DNA from 2 places in the Erwinia sp. 9145 genome. Region 2 is predicted to be linked to the other one. Evidence: predicted binding sites of a transcription regulator. Region 2 holds the regulator's gene; the other holds the start of a gene.
What was found. Region 2 encodes CRP, which controls carbon source genes, mostly activating them, when cyclic AMP is high. Its sites were predicted from a motif close to ATGTGANNNNNNTCACAT; they were not measured.
Positions count from the first base shown of each region.

Region 1 (8,147 bases), 1.1 Mb from region 2:
AAATATAAAAACAGCCTCGGATTGTTGGATAACAGCCGGATGAAAAGCGATACCCAATGGGTTATCGATTCTATGCGGGTTAAAACACCGGGACATCGCACCTCCATTGGCTCACTGTCGGGCGGCAACCAGCAAAAAGTGATTATTGGTCGCTGGCTGTTAACCCAGCCTGAAATACTGATGCTTGATGAACCGACGCGCGGCATTGACGTGGGCGCCAAGTTTGAAATTTATCAGTTAATTTCTGAGCTGGCGAAAAGAGAGAAAGGCATCATCATTATTTCTTCTGAGATGCCGGAGCTTTTAGGTATTACCGACAGGATACTGGTAATGAGTAACGGCATGGTTGCAGGTATTGTTGAAACGAAAACGACTACGCAGAACGAAATCTTACGTTTGGCATCGTTGCATCTTTAATAGGGTAAGGGCTGTTACCATGAATGCTGTAAATAAAAAGAATGCGCTCACCTGGTTAAAAGAGGGCGGGATATACGTTGTATTGCTGGTGCTGCTGGCAATCATTATCTTCCAGGACCCCACTTTTTTAAGTTTGATGAACTTAAGTAATATTTTAACCCAGTCATCCGTCCGTATTATTATTGCGCTCGGCGTGGCGGGACTGATTGTCACCCAGGGCACCGATCTTTCTGCGGGACGCCAGGTAGGTCTGGCGGCGGTGGTTGCCGCCACGCTGCTACAGGCAATGGACAATGCCAACAAAGTCTTTCCTGATATGAATACCGTGCCGATCCCACTGGTGATCCTGACGGTGTGCATCATCGGCGGCATTATCGGCCTGGTTAACGGCCTGATCATCGCCTACCTGAAGGTGACGCCGTTTATCACCACGCTGGGTACCATGATCATCGTTTATGGCATCAACTCGCTCTATTACGACTACGTGGGCGCGTCGCCTATTGCCGGTTTTGATGAGAAGTTCTCAACCTTTGCCCAGGGCTTTATTCGTCTTGGCGATTTCAAACTCTCCTACATCACCTTCTACGCCGCCATCGCGATATTTTTCGTCTGGGTGCTGTGGAATAAAACCCGCTTTGGTAAAAACATTTTTGCTATCGGCGGCAACCCTGAAGCGGCGAAAGTGTCAGGCGTGAACGTAAACTTCAACCTGATCCTGATCTATGCGCTGTCCGGCGTGTTCTACGCTTTTGGCGGGATGCTCGAAGCAGGCCGCATCGGCTCAGCAACCAACAACCTGGGCTTTATGTACGAGCTGGATGCGATTGCCGCCTGTGTGGTTGGCGGCGTGTCATTTGCCGGCGGCGTGGGCACGGTGGCTGGCGTGGTGACCGGGGTGCTGATCTTCACCGTTATCAACTACGGTCTGACCTATATCGGGGTGAACCCTTACTGGCAGTACATCATTAAGGGCGGCATCATTATCTTTGCCGTGGCGCTGGATTCGCTGAAGTACGCACGTAAGAAATAACGCTTTCGTGGTTATCGCGGCCAGGCAATGCCTGGCCTTTTTTATTGCGCGTCGCGCGGTTTCAGCTTCTGTTGCAGTTCAAGCAACTGCTCCGGCGTAACCGCAGGATAGCTTTGCGCATCCTCCGGCACCGACTGACTGGCGGGAATGGGCACCAGCGGCCCGAGAAAACGCGGTTCACGTTTCCGTAAATATAAATCCGCCAGCGCGCCTAACCGCGCGCCCACTTCACGCACACGAATATTCAGCATGTTTTTTGGCGAAGGTACGGCATAGCACTGCGCCTGAATCCCCATATGCAGGGCGATAAACAGCGCGCGCTCGCAGTGAAAACGCTGGGTGATAATAATAAAGTCGTTGGTATCAAACACTTTGCGGGTACGGACGATAGAGTCCAGCGTGCGGAAACCCGCATAGTCGAGCACGATATCCGCTGGCGCAACGCCTGCCGCAATCAGATCGCGTCGCATGGTCATCGGTTCGTTATAGCTTTGCTGCGCATTGTCGCCGCTCAGCAGCAGGTAGTTAATTTTCCCGCTGTTATAGGCGTTAAGCGCGCCCTGCATGCGATAGAGGTAATACTGATTGATCACGCCGGTGCGGTAATACTTAGCGGTGCCAAGCACAACGCCGACCTGACGATGCGGCAGCGCCTTCAGATCATCATAAACGTAGGGCGCGGTTTTCCAGCCGATCCAGCGATCAAGGGCAAGCGCGGTCCCCATCATCAATAATATGATGATTATCAACCCTGATATCACGCGTTTTATCATGCCGGATGCTGCTCAGACTCGCAGAAAAAAGATGGCTCAAGGCTACTTTACCCGGCGTGGTGAAGCAAGCGGCAGTCATCGCGGATGGCGGCTTTTCACGCAGGAAAAGAGAGGGAAGGAAGAAGGAGGTATCGGGCACCTTAGTGCCCGATAATCACACATCAAATTGATGTACGACGATAGTTGCGATACTGCGGCAGCCAGAAGTTGGCGGCAATCGATGCGGAGAGCACATCTTCCGAGGTAACAACGGCCACGCCCGCCAGCTGTGCGGCTTTGCCCACTGCCAGCGCGATGATTTTTGAGACGCCCTGAATATCTTTCACCTCCGGCAATACCGGGCCTGCGCCATCGTTAACCAGCGGCGAGCAGTCGGCCAGCGCGCGGCTTGCGGCCATCAGCATGCTGTCGGTCACGCGGACGGCGCCGGACGCAATGACGCCAAGACCGATACCAGGGAAGATATAGGAGTTGTTGCACTGCGCGATAGGATAAATTTTATCCTTCCAGTGCGCCGGGGAGAACGGACTGCCGGTTGCCACCAGCGCCGCGCCGTCGGTCCAGGCCATAATGTCCTGCGGCGTGGCTTCAACGCGCGATGTGGGGTTGGAAAGCGGCATCACAATCGGGCGTGCGCAGTGCTTGTGCATTTCACGCACGATCTCTTCACTGAACAGCCCCGGCTGGCCGGAGACGCCGATCAGAATATCCGGGCGTGCGTTGCGCACCACATCAAGCAGGGAGAGGGATTCCGATTCAACGTCCCAGTTCGCCAGCTTTTCACTTTTCTGCACCAGCCTGCTCTGGAAATTGAGCAGATTAGGCAGACGATCGGTCAGCAAACCAAAACGATCGACCATAAACACGCGAGCGCGTGCTTCTTCATCACTCAGGCCTTCTGATTTCATCTGCGCGATAATCTGTTCAGCGATGCCGCAGCCCGCGGAACCCGCGCCAAGAAAGACCACTGTCTGTTCACGCAGCAGGCTGCCTGCGGCGCGGCTGGCGGCAATCAGCGTGCCGAGCGTAACGGCCGCCGTGCCCTGAATATCATCGTTAAAACAGCACACTTCATCACGATAGCGCTCCAGGATCGGCATCGCATTCTTCTGTGCAAAATCTTCAAACTGAAGCAGCACGTTTGGCCAGCGGCTTTTCACCGCCTGAATAAATTCGTTGACGAAGCTTTCATACTCTTCGCCGGTAATACGCGGGTGACGCCAGCCCATGTAAAGCGGATCGTTCAGCAACTGCTGATTATTGGTGCCGACGTCCAGCACCACCGGCAGGGTATAGGCCGGGCTGATGCCGCCACAGGCGGTATAGAGCGAGAGCTTACCGATGGGAATGCCCATGCCGCCAATGCCCTGATCGCCCAGGCCAAGAATACGTTCGCCATCGGTCACGACGATAACTTTAACGTTTTGTTTGGTGGCGTTTTGCAGCATGTCTTCAATGTTTGCGCGATTCGGATAGGAGATAAACAGACCGCGCGCACGGCGATAGATCTCCGAGAAATGCTCGCACGCCGCACCCACGGTTGGGGTGTAGATAATCGGCATCATCTCTTCAAGGTGATTATCCAGCAGGCGGTAAAACAGCGTCTCGTTGGTGTCCTGAATGTTTCGCAGGTAAACGTGTTTGTCGTTATCGTTTTTGAATTCCTGGAACTGACGCCATGCGCGCTGGGCCTGCTCTTCAATGGTTTCCACGGTTTCGGGCAGCAGGCCATTAAGGTTGAAATCATTACGCTCTTCCACGGAGAAAGCGCTGCCTTTATTCAACAGCGGAAATTCCAGCAGGATAGGGCCAGCGTAAGGGATATAGAGCGATCGTTTACTTTCGTATTCGAGTTCCATGCGGTCAATACTCATTCGAAGCGGGATGTCGTGTGGCAATCCTAAAATAAATCGTCTGAAAGTACAGCTTTTGTTAACAAGCTATAACAAAAGCTGGGATCTTCGTTGAAAAGCGGAGGTAATGTAACTATTTAAACCAGCGGAACGGTGGTGATATTGCCGCAGCCCAGCGCCTGAAGTGTGGCGACGGTGGCCTGGCGCTGCACCACTTTGCCCTCCGGCGCTTCCGCCAGCACGGCGCGTTGAAGGGTGAACAAATTATGCCCCGTCAGGTTGAGCAGGATCAGCGCGGCCTGAAGCGGCGGCAGACTGGGGTTGAACGCGGCGTTCTCCGCGTAGGAACCGGCGAAAATGTCGCCGTTTTCTGCCTGAAGCGCCACCCCGCTCCATGCCTGGGTATACGGGGCGTGGCTGCGGTTCGCGGCCTGAAGCGCCGCGCGTGTCAGCGCATCGCCTCTGAGAGGCACGCCATGATCGACGTTGTCCAACAGTAATGTCTCAATGGCCAGATCGCGCGGGCCGAAGGCGTCCGGCAGATAATCGCCCAGCGTGGCGGGTTTACGGCCCGGAAGATGAATGCCGAGCGCGGTGCCGCTGTTCAGTTCGTTCATAAACTGGCGGCAGTGGCCGCAGGGTGTGTAGTTAACGGTAATGGACGTCAGCGAGGGCTCACCGCGCAGCCACGCATGGGTTATCGCGCTTTGTTCAGCATGTATCGTTTGCTGCATGGTGGCGCCGGAGAACTCCATATTAGCGCCAAAATAGAGGCGTCCGCTTTTGCCGAGCGCCAGCGCGCCGACGTTAAAACCAGAGAGCGGCGCAACCGCACAGGCTGCGGCCAGCGGCAGCAGCGCAAAGGACAACGCATGCACGTCAAGGCCGGTGGCCTTCTGAAGAGCATCTACCTGCTCAGGAGAAAAAAAAGCGGGAAAGTCATCGGCATCCACTATCGGATGCAGCGCACTCTGCAACGGCGCGGGCAGCGTGGTAAACGCCGGTTGAAAACGTGGGTGCATATTGGCCTCTCTGGCATGTTCGGCCGCCTATTCTGGCGGCCCGTGTCACGGTTGTATGTGATTTTAATCACATTAGCAGTGCAATTCATGAAAGAGATGCAAACATTGCGCGACTTATCGCAAGTTCAGCCCAAGAGCTGAAGCAGCAATGGAAAAACAAACGGCGCCAGCAGTGAAGTGATAATGCCGCAAAGCACCAGCGCCAGCGAACTCCACGCGCCCTCCTGAAGATCGATCTCCGCACAGCGCGCGGTGCCCAGCGCATGCGAGGCATTGCCGATCGCCAGACCGCGCGCAGCCCTTGCCCGAATTTTCAGTAAATTTAACAGCATATGACCAAAGACCGCGCCCAGTACGCCCGCGATCAGCACACAGATTGCGCTGATCGCCGGTACGCCGCCCAGCGTGGCGGAGACGGCCATAGCAATCGGCGTGGTGACCGATTTGGGCAAAATGGTCGCGGCGATTTGCGGCGTTGCGCCCATCCACAACGCAATGGCGGTGCCGGATACCATCGCCGTCAGACTGCCGATAAAGCAGACGCCGATAATTGATTTCCAGCGCGCGCGGATCTGATGCATCTGCTCATAGAGCGGCAGCGCCAGCGCCACTACCGCGGGCTGAAGGAGCTGATTAAGCATTGCGCTGCCCTGAAAATAGCGCGCGTAGGGCAGGTTGAGCAGCAGAAGCAGCGGAATAATTACCGCCATTGAAATCAGCAGCGGATTAAGCAGCGAAATTTTCACCTTTGCCGCCAGCCGCCGGGCGGCAAAAAAAACCGCGACCGTCAGCGGCAGCGACCACCAGATATCACTCATCTTTCGCTCCTGAAGGCAGTCCGCCGTGCAGTCGTTGAGAACAGAAACCGACGGTGACCAGCACAATAAGCGTGCTGACGGTGCAGGAGACGACAATCGGGCCAAACTGGGCGGTCAGCACGTCCACATAGCTCATTACGCCAACGCTTATCGGCACAAAAAGCAGCGCCATATAGCGGATCAACAGATGACTGCCGGGCTTCACCCACTGCGCGGGAATGATGCGTATCGCCAGCAGGATAAAAAGAATAAGCATACCGAGAATACTACCGGGGATGGTCACCGGCAGCAGGGCCGCCAGGCCGTTACCGACAAAAAGCGCGAGATAAATAATGATAAAGGCGCGAAGATAGCGCCAGAGAACCGACAGCGCGGTACGCATGATAAGCTCCTGTTTGCTGAATGCTAATCATACGTCGGGACGTGTTGTGTGTCACATTTCACGATAAAAAACAGGGCGAAAGTCGCCCTGTTTTTTTGATGTCGCCGGTTATTTTACCTGCATACCCGGCTGTGCACCGCTGTCCGGGCTGAGCAGGAAAATGTCTTTACCGCCAGGGCCCGCCGCCATCACCATGCCTTCTGACAGTCCAAAGCGCATTTTGCGCGGCGCGAGATTTGCCACCATTACCGTGTGACGGCCAATCAGCACCGCCGGGTCCGGGTAGGCAGAACGAATGCCGGAGAATACCTGGCGCGTTTCGCCCCCTAAATCCAACGTCAGCTTCAGCAGCTTATCGGAGCCGTCCACAAAGGTGGCGTTCTGGATCAGCGCGATACGCATATCCACTTTGGCGAAGTCATCAAAGGTAATGGTTTCCTGAATCGGATCGTCGGCCAGCGGGCCGGTCAGGGCCGGTTTGTTCGCGGCAGCGGCGTCCTCTTTGGAGGTGGCAACCAGCGCATTAACCTTATCCATCTCAATACGGTTATACAGCGCTTTGAAAGGAGAAAGCGTGTGGTTCAGCAGCGGCTGTTCAATCTCGTCCCAGCGTAGCGGCTGATTCAGGAATGCTTCAGCGCGTTCGCTCAGGCTCGGCAACACCGGCTTCAGCCAGGTCATCAGCACGCGGAACAGGTTGATACCCATGGTACAAATTGCCTGAAGATCGGCGTCGCGGCCTTCCTGCTTCGCCACGACCCACGGCGCCTGCTCGTCAACGTAGCGGTTGGCCACATCGGCCAGCGCCATGATTTCGCGCACCGCGCGGCTGAATTCACGGTTGCTCCAGGCTTCGCCGATACCGGCTGCGGCGTCGGTGAAGGTTTTATACAGCGCCGGATCGGCCAGTTCGGCAGAAAGTTTTCCGTCGAAGCGTTTGGTGATGAAACCGGCGTTACGTGAGGCAAGGTTCACCACTTTGTTTACGATATCGGCGTTCACGCGCTGCACGAAATCTTCCAGGTTCAGGTCGATATCATCAATGCGTGAGGAGAGCTTGGCGGCGTAGTAATAACGAAGGCTGTCGGCGTCCAGATGATTAAGCCAGGTGCTGGCTTTAATAAAGGTGCCGCGCGATTTCGACATTTTGGCTCCGTTCACCGTCACATACCCGTGTACAAACAGATTGGTCGGCTTACGGAAATTACTGCCTTCCAGCATCGCCGGCCAGAACAGGCTGTGGAAGTAGACGATATCTTTGCCGATGAAGTGGTAAAGGTCGGCATCAGAATCTTTCTGCCAGAAGGCGTCAAAATCAATGTCACCGCGCTTATCGCACAGATTTTTAAATGAGCCCATGTAGCCGATTGGCGCGTCCAGCCAGACGTAAAAATACTTGCCCGGCGCGTTCGGAATTTCAAAGCCGAAGTAGGGCGCATCGCGGGAAATATCCCACTGTTGCAGGCCCGACTCAAACCACTCCTGCATCTTGTTCGCCACCTGCTCCTGTAGGGCACCGGAGCGGGTCCAGGCTTGCAGCATGTCGCTGAAGGCTGGCAGGTCGAAGAAAAAGTGCTCCGACTCGCGCATCACCGGCGTGGCGCCGGATACCACCGATTTGGGTTCGATCAGCTCAGTCGGGCTGTAGGTCGCGCCGCACACTTCACAGTTATCGCCATACTGGTCGGCGGATTTGCATTTCGGACAGGTGCCCTTCACAAAGCGATCCGGCAGAAACATGCCTTTTTCAGGATCGTAAAGCTGAGAGATGGTGCGGTTTTTAATAAAACCGTTCTCTTTCAGGCGCGTGTAGATCAGCCCGGACAGCTCGCGATTTTCATCGCTGTGCGTT
Region 1 is NZ_JQNE01000001.1:2,429,808-2,437,954, reverse strand. Features, by position in the region: gene mglA (galactose/methyl galactoside ABC transporter ATP-binding protein MglA) at 1-417, shown strand, start outside; gene mglC (galactose/methyl galactoside ABC transporter permease MglC) at 437-1,447, shown strand; gene sanA (outer membrane permeability protein SanA) at 1,489-2,220, opposite strand; gene FA91_RS11745 (NAD-dependent malic enzyme) at 2,382-4,079, opposite strand; gene cdd (cytidine deaminase) at 4,211-5,095, opposite strand; gene FA91_RS11735 (CidB/LrgB family autolysis modulator) at 5,221-5,913, opposite strand; gene FA91_RS11730 (CidA/LrgA family protein) at 5,906-6,295, opposite strand; gene metG (methionine--tRNA ligase) at 6,404-8,147, opposite strand, start outside.
Region 1: cdd (cytidine deaminase) is a predicted target of CRP. The motif match lies at 5,151-5,168, and genes of this name have one in related genera.

Region 2 (8,147 bases):
TTAACGATATTCGTGATCGGCTTAAATCAACATTGAAATATTTATTTTCATATTCATAGGATTCGTGACAATCGTCACTTTTCTGAACGGCGGCAGACGGGATAAACCTGTGCAGGTACGCGTAAATAAAGGTAAAACGCTGGCGCGCGGGTAACGCCTTCTTTACAATCAGCGCAGTTTCCCTCAGTAAGGAATAATCATGTTAAAACGTACTCTGACCGCCGCTGCCGCTTTTCTGGCGATCTCTGCCTTCTCTGTTTCCGCGCTGGCGGCGCCGCACGTCCTGCTGACCACCTCAGCCGGCAATATTGAGCTTGAGCTCAACGATCAAAAAGCCCCGGTTTCGACGAAAAACTTTATCGACTACGTCAACAGCGGCTTCTATAACAACACCACCTTTCATCGCGTAATTCCTGGCTTTATGGTGCAGGGCGGCGGCTTCACTACCGACATGCAGCAGAAACCAACCAATGCGCCGATCAAAAACGAAGCGGATAACGGCCTGCTGAATAAGCGCGGAACGGTTTCAATGGCGCGTACCGCCAGTAAAGACAGCGCCACCAGCCAGTTTTTTATCAACGTCACGGATAACGCCTTCCTCGATCACGGCCAGCGCGATTTTGGCTACGCCGTCTTCGGCAAAGTGGTGAAGGGCCAGGAGATAGCGGACAAAATCTCACAGGTTCAGACGCAAAACGTGGGGCCTTACCAGAACGTGCCGGTGAAGCCTGTCCTCATTCTTTCTGCGAAAGTGCTGCCATAACGCCCCGGTGGGCAATTGCTGCTTATACTTAACCGGCAGCAATCACCCATCTCATGGAGGCAGTATGAAAAAGAAGCCCACCGACAAGCAGAAAGACGCACTCTGGCAGCAGCGGCGCGCCGGAAACTTCCTTGCCAGCTTTGAACTGGGTGGCGCAACGCTCGGCCCCGGCGTCCGTCCGCCTGGCCTGCCTTTTCTCCGCCAACTCCATCGCGACCTTTTCCATGACGTGCTCGACGATGCCGGTGAGCTTCGCCGCGTGGATGTGATGGTCGGTGACACGCCCTGCTGCCATTTTGAATATATCGAAAAAGAGGGCAATGCGCTGATGCAGGCGCTTGAGGATGAGAACGCGCTTGCCGATCTGCCGCTTGACGACTTTGTCGCGCGCCTTGCCTGGTACTACTGCGAACTCACTGTCCTGCATCCTTTCCAGCGCGGAAACGGACGCGCACAGCGGCTGTTTGTCGAACATCTGGTCTTTAACGCCGGTTACGATATCCGCTGGGAACGCATCGACAGCGAAAGCTGGAAAGCGGCCAATCAGGCCAGCTGGGATGGCGACCTCGATCCGCTGGTCGCTGCATTCGCCAGCGTGGTGAGCGAGCGGGACGAATCGGCAGGCTGATCGTGGCCCGGAACCTTGATGCTATTACTTATTGATAATTACGACTCATTTACCTGGAATCTCTACCAATACTTTTGTGAACTGGGCGCGGACGTGCGCGTGCAGCGCAACGATGAGATATCGCTTGAGCAGATCGCCGCATTGCGCCCGGAGCGGCTGGTGATTTCTCCCGGCCCCTGTACGCCGGACGACGCCGGGATTTCGCTGGCGGCCATCCGCCACTTCGCCGGTAAGCTGCCCATTCTTGGCGTTTGCCTTGGTCATCAGGCGATCGCACAGGCGTTTGGCGGGCAGGTGGTGCGCGCGCGTGAAGTCATGCACGGTAAAACGTCGCAGATTGAGCACAACGACGGCGGCGTATTTTCCGGCTTAGCGCATCCGCTGACCGTGACGCGCTATCACTCGCTGATAGTGGCGGCGGATTCGCTACCGGCGGAGTTTGAGGTAACGGCCTGGACCCTGCGTAATGGTCAACCGGATGAAATTATGGGGCTGCGCCATCGACATTTACCGCTGGAGGGCGTGCAGTTTCATCCGGAGAGTATTCTTAGCGAGCAGGGGCATCAACTGCTTAAAAATTTCCTGAAATAAGCGTTAGTGGTTGCCTTTAAGTGATTTTTTATTCATATTTTGTGCTTAATATTTCACTTGCAGCATAAAAAAAACGAGGTGTTCCATGGCAGAGGAAAAGTTTGCGGTCACGCGCGCGACCTTCGATGAGGTGATTTTACCCGTATTTGCGCCTGCGCAGTTTGTGCCGGTGAAGGGCAAAGGCAGCCGCGTATGGGATCAGCAGGGCCAGGAGTATATTGATTTCTCCGGCGGCATCGCGGTCACCGCGCTGGGCCACTGCCATCCGGCGCTGGTTGAGGCGCTGAAAAAGCAGGGCGAAACGCTGTGGCACACCAGCAACGTTTTTACCAATGAACCCGCGCTGCGCCTTGCCAGCAAACTGATTGCCGCTACCTTTGCCGAGCGTGTGTTCTTTGCCAACTCCGGCGCGGAAGCCAACGAAGCCGCGTTTAAACTGGCGCGCTACTATGCCGCCAAACGGCACTCGCCTTATAAAAGTAAGATTATCGCCTTTCATAACGCTTTCCATGGCCGCACGCTGTTTACCGTTACCGTCGGCGGTCAGCCTAAATACTCTGACGGCTTCGGGCCAAAACCTGCCGATATCGTCCACGTTCCTTTTAACGATCTGGCGGCGGTGAAAGCGGTGATCGACGATCACACCTGCGCTATCGTGGTTGAGCCGATTCAGGGCGAAGGCGGCGTCGTACCGGCTACGCCAGAATTTATGCAGGGGCTGCGCCAGCTCTGTGATGAACATCAGGCGCTGCTGGTGCTGGATGAAGTGCAAAGCGGCATGGGGCGCAGCGGCAAACTGTTCGCTTATGAGCACTACGACGTGAAGCCCGATATTCTGACCTCGGCGAAAGCGCTGGGCGGCGGTTTTCCGGTCAGCGTCATGATGACCACGCAGGAGATTGCCTCCGTGATGTCGCCGGGCGTTCACGGCACCACCTACGGCGGCAACCCGCTGGCCTGCGCCGTGGCGGAAGCCGCGCTGGACATCATTAATACCGAAGAGGTGCTGCTCGGCGTAGAAACGCGTCGCGCGCAGTTTGTCGCTGCACTGGAGGCGCTGGATGCAAAACGCGATCTGTTCAGTGAGATCCGTGGCAAAGGGCTGCTGATTGGCGCGGCGCTTAAACCACAGCATGCCGGAAAAGCGCGCGATATTCTCAATGCCGCCGCCGCCGAAGGCGTGATGATCCTGAATGCCGGCACCGACGTGCTGCGCTTTGCTCCTTCGCTGGTGATCGAACCGGCGGACATTGAAGAAGGCATGGCGCGCTTTGCCAGAGCGCTCGACAACGTACCTGGCTTATCAGGCGCCTTTTCGTAACCGCCGTGACAACCAGCCTCCGTGGTGAGGCCGGTTGGACCACGCCAGCGACGAAATGGTGTGCATCACGCTCAGGTGATCCAGCACGCGCCTGACGTGCCGCTCCAGAATGGTCACCGGGCCGCGGTTAAAATCCTCCGGCGCCTCCAGAATGCTGCTGGCGGAGCTGGGGCCGTCGTATTCCAGCCGCTGCTGGCAGCGCTGAAGGGCGATTTCACAACTCTGAAGATAGCGTTCCGCCAGCGATGCGGTGAGCATGGTATGCTCCCGCGCCAGAATCGTCATGGCGTTGATGTGCTCAACAATAAACTGGCTGTGCGTCACCCACAGCTTCATATCGGACAGATAGCGCGTATTAAACCCCGGCTCCTGCATTGACTGGTTCAGCGAATTGAACAACGCGTTATGCGCCTGATTGACCCGCATACGTTGCCAGGCCAGCTTTGTCGCATCCTCTTCGTTGCCCAGCAGCATTTGCAGCGCGTCCTGAAACGCTTCCAGCGCATCGTGCGCGTTTTGCCTCAGCAGACCGCTCTGCCACTGCGGCCAGAGCCAAATCATGCCGCCAAAAGCAATCAGACAGCCCATTATCGTATCAAGCAGGCGCGGCAGCAGGAAGTCCGCGCCGTTCAGGGACAGCAACTGAAGCGACCAGACGGCGGTGACGGTAAAGCCAATCATCGCCACGCCGTAAAATTTACGGATCACCAGATAGCCGGCCAGGGTAATGGTCAGCATTCCCAACAGAATCAGCGACTCCGGCGCATGCAGACGCAGCGTAATGGCGGCGATGACCAGCCCGGCCAGCGTGCCGAGCGCACGGTGCTGGATGCGCACGCGCGTGGCGCTGTAGCCGTTCTGGCTGACAAACATCACCGTCATCAAAATCCAGTAAGGTTTAGGAAGATCGAAGAACAGGGCCAGAGAACTGGCAAAAGCCAGCATGACCGCGAAACGTGCGGCGGTGCGCAGCGCGGCGGATTTCAGCGAAAGGTAGCTTTTGATCGCCGGCAGCAGCGGCAACCGGCGCTGGCGATCCGCCATCAGGTCGCGTTGATAGAGCGGGCGCTGAGTGCGGAGCACGCGCGCGATGCGGCTGAAGTGCCAGGCGCAAAAATTGCTCACCGGATTGTCCGGGTGCTGGCGTGAGATCTTCTCCAGCGCCTGCAACTGCTTATCCATTGAAAAACGCTCCGGCAGCCGGTGATAAAGAATATCGTCGGCCAGCTGGCGAAGACGCGCGGCGATGGTCTGCGCGTTCCAACGGATCACCGCTTCAGCATGGCTTTGCCCGACCAGTTTCTGCACTTCTTCAGGCTGATGCAGGCTGACCGAAATATGCTCCTGCAAATCCATCGCCACCTGAAAGGCGCGGGTGAGGCGCTTATGGTGATTATCGCGACTGGCGGCCAGCATATGCATTTGCTGATAACAGATGCTGATGAGATCGACCGCCTTTTGTTGCCGCGCCAGCAGCGGCGGCAGCGCATCATCAGGATCGGTTAGTCTGGTCAATAGCGTATATTTCGCCTCGCAATAGGCAGCCAGTTCACGATAAAGCAGGCTGAGCGTTTCGCGCATCGGCTGCTCTTTCCACAGCCAGAACCAGAACCAGTTGAAGACGCCGTACCAGATGGTGCCAAGCACGTAGAGCAGCGGCGGCTGCCACATCGGCATGCGACCGCTGAGGCTGAGGGTAAAGATGGCGGCAATCAGCGAACCGGGCAGCAGCCTGCCGTGCAGCGGGCTGATCTCGCCGGTGACGCCCAGCAGCAGCGCCATCACCAGCAGGATCGCCGGGAGCGGCACCGCCTGCGCGCCGAGGTATTGGATCAGAAAGCTGCTGAAGGCAAACAGGCAACCGCCAATGATCAGGCGTTTGAAGAAGCGCTTATGCGGCGTGTCAAGCCCGGCGATGTTGCAGCAGGCCGGTACGAGGGAGAAGAGCAGCCCGTATTGCAGGCTACCGGCCAGCCATCCTGTTGCCACGGGCAAACAGAGCACCAGCGTCTGACGCAGTGCGTAGTTCACTTCAGGATGGTAAATCAGTCTGCGCCACATTTCGCTGTACCCAATAAAAAGGCGCGGCATGGATGCCGCGCCAGAGTAGCAAAGCCGGTTAGCGCGTGCCGTAAACGACGATAGTTTTTCCGTGTGCGGAGATCAGATTCTGATCTTCCAGCATCTTGAGAATGCGGCCAACGGTTTCGCGGGAGCAGCCAACGATCTGACCAATCTCCTGACGGGTGATTTTGATTTGCATGCCGTCCGGGTGAGTCATCGCGTCCGGCTGCTTCGCCAGGTTGAGCAGCGTTTGGGCAATGCGGCCCGTCACGTCAAGAAACGCTAAATTACCCACTTTCTCGGAGGTGACCTGAAGACGACGCGCCATTTGGGAAGAGAGACGCATCAGGATGTCAGGATTCACCTGAATAAGCTGACGGAATTTCTTATAGGAAATTTCAGCCACTTCACACGCGGTCTTCGCACGAACCCATGCGCTACGCTCCTGGCCCTCTTCAAACAGGCCAAGCTCTCCAATAAAATCGCCCTGATTGAGGTAAGAGAGGATCATCTCTTTGCCTTCTTCATCCTTGATCAGCACGGCGACCGCACCTTTGACGATGTAGTAAAGCGTTTCTGCTTTTTCACCCTGGTGAATCAGCGTGCTTTTTGATGGATATTTATGAATATGGCAATGTGACAGGAACCATTCAAGAGTCGGGTCTGTTTGCGGTTTGCCGAGAACCATTCGCTGTTATCCTCTGTTGTCATCATACCTGAATGCAGGCGCTGATTTGTCTGCCAGGCGTTGAAATAGTAAAGCGTTTCCCATCGGGATATTTGTCCAGGCCCGCAGGGTTCATTATATCGTCCCGTTTCGTCACGCTTGTAGAGTACTGACGAGAGTGTTTCAGCTTTGTTTTTAACACAGCTTTAAACGAGTGTCTTCTGTTGTCTCGCTTCAGCATAGCGGGAAACAGGACGCATTGCCGTTTTTGTTATCAGCGCGTAATCTGATGTGAATTGAATGAATTAAAGGAGTCGGTTATGCAAGCGCGCGTCAAATGGGTGGAAGGTCTGACTTTTTTGGGAGAATCCTCATCCGGGCATCAGCTGTTAATGGACGGAAACGCAGGCGATAAAGCGCCAGGCCCGATGGAAATGGTGTTGATGGCCGCGGGCGGTTGCAGCGCGATCGACGTGGTTTCCATTCTGCAAAAAGGCCGGCACGACGTCGTTGATTGCGAAGTCAAACTCACCTCAACGCGGCGCGAAGAGGCACCGCGACTGTTTACCCATATCAACCTGCACTTTATCGTTAGCGGTAACGCGTTGAGTGATAAAGCCGTTGCTCGCGCCGTTGAACTTTCCGCCGAAAAATATTGTTCCGTGGCGCTGATGTTGGGGAAAGGCGTTGAAATTACCCACAGTTTTGAAGTGAATACGCTATAAACCTTAATGCTCCGGTTAACGGGGCTTTATTCAATTTTTTTTCCTTCAATAAGGCGTTTGACCAGCGGCCCCATAATCAGCTCCATCGCCAGCCCCATTTTTCCGCCCGGCACCACCAGCGTATTAATATGCGAGATGAATGATCCCTGAAGCATCGACAATAAATAAGGGAAGTCGATATCGTCCAGCGCCTGAAAATGGATCACCACAAAGCTTTCATCCAGCGAAGGAATACCGCGCGCGGCAAAGGGATTAGACGTATCTACCGTCGGTACGCGCTGGAAGTTAATATGGGTGCGCGAAAACTGCGGCGTAATAAAGTTGATGTAATCTTCCATTGAACGCACCACCGAATCCATCACCGCTTCGCGTGAATGACCGCGCTCGCCGGTATCGCGCACCAGTTTCTGAATCCACTCCAGATTGACAATCGGTACCACGCCCACCAGCAGATCGACATTTTGCGCCACGTTATGCTGCGATGTCACCACGCCGCCGTGAAGTCCTTCATAAAACAGCACGTCGGTAGGTTCCGGCAGCGGCTGCCAGGGCGTGAAGGTGCCGGGAACCTGATTCCACGGCACGGCTTCGTCGTAGGTATGCAGATATTTGCGCGACTGGCCGGTGCCGCTGCGGCCATACTCGCTGAAGGTCTGCTCCAGCAGCAGAAAGTCGTTGGCGTCGGGGCCGAAGTAGCTGATATGTCGGCCCAGGTCGCGTGCTTTACGGATCGCCATATCCATTTCGGGCCGGGTAAAACGATGGAAGCTGTCGCCCTCGACTTCTGCCGCACGCAGATTTAACTGCTGAAAGATTTTGCGAAAGGCCAGGCTGGTGGTGGTGGTGCCCGCTCCGCTGGAGCCGGTAACGGCGATCACAGGATGTTTAGCTGACATGGCGAACGACTCCCTGAAAAAATTTTCAATGCGGCATTGTTATCACGATCCGCCGGTAGGTGTCACGCGGGCCGCTGACAGCGGCGGCTGCATTTGCCGCTATTCGCTGAATTTGCCGCGCGGCATAATGTTAATGGTTTCATGGAGTTCTGACCACACCAGCACCGCTTCGCCGCTGGCGAGCTGACGTCGAACGTCCTCCACCTTCTGCGCCAGCGAACGCTCCTGCTCGCCGTAGTCGGTGCCTTCTCGCAGCACGAATGATTCAATCAGATTTTCAAGGGTTTCCGCGGAAACGTCTTGCCAGGGAATAATCATTTCATTTGTCCAGCCAGGTTGAAAGCCACTGCGGCACGCGCTGCTCCAGCCACATTTGCGGCTTTAAGAGCGTGCCGCCTACAAATCCTACATGTCCGCCGTGCCGGGTGAGCTGATACTCCACCGTAGCGGGCAGCATCGCCGGCGGCGGGATCACCGCGGCGGTCATAAAGG
Region 2 is NZ_JQNE01000001.1:3,561,955-3,570,101, reverse strand. Features, by position in the region: gene ppiA (peptidylprolyl isomerase A) at 200-763, shown strand; gene FA91_RS16915 (putative adenosine monophosphate-protein transferase Fic) at 828-1,391, shown strand; gene FA91_RS16910 (aminodeoxychorismate synthase component II) at 1,410-1,982, shown strand; gene FA91_RS16905 (aspartate aminotransferase family protein) at 2,068-3,303, shown strand; gene FA91_RS16900 (YccS/YhfK family putative transporter) at 3,286-5,364, opposite strand; gene crp (cAMP-activated global transcriptional regulator CRP) at 5,423-6,055, opposite strand; gene FA91_RS16890 (OsmC family protein) at 6,355-6,759, shown strand; gene FA91_RS16885 (phosphoribulokinase) at 6,786-7,655, opposite strand; gene FA91_RS16880 (YheU family protein) at 7,755-7,973, opposite strand; gene FA91_RS16875 (hydrolase) at 7,975-8,147, opposite strand, start outside.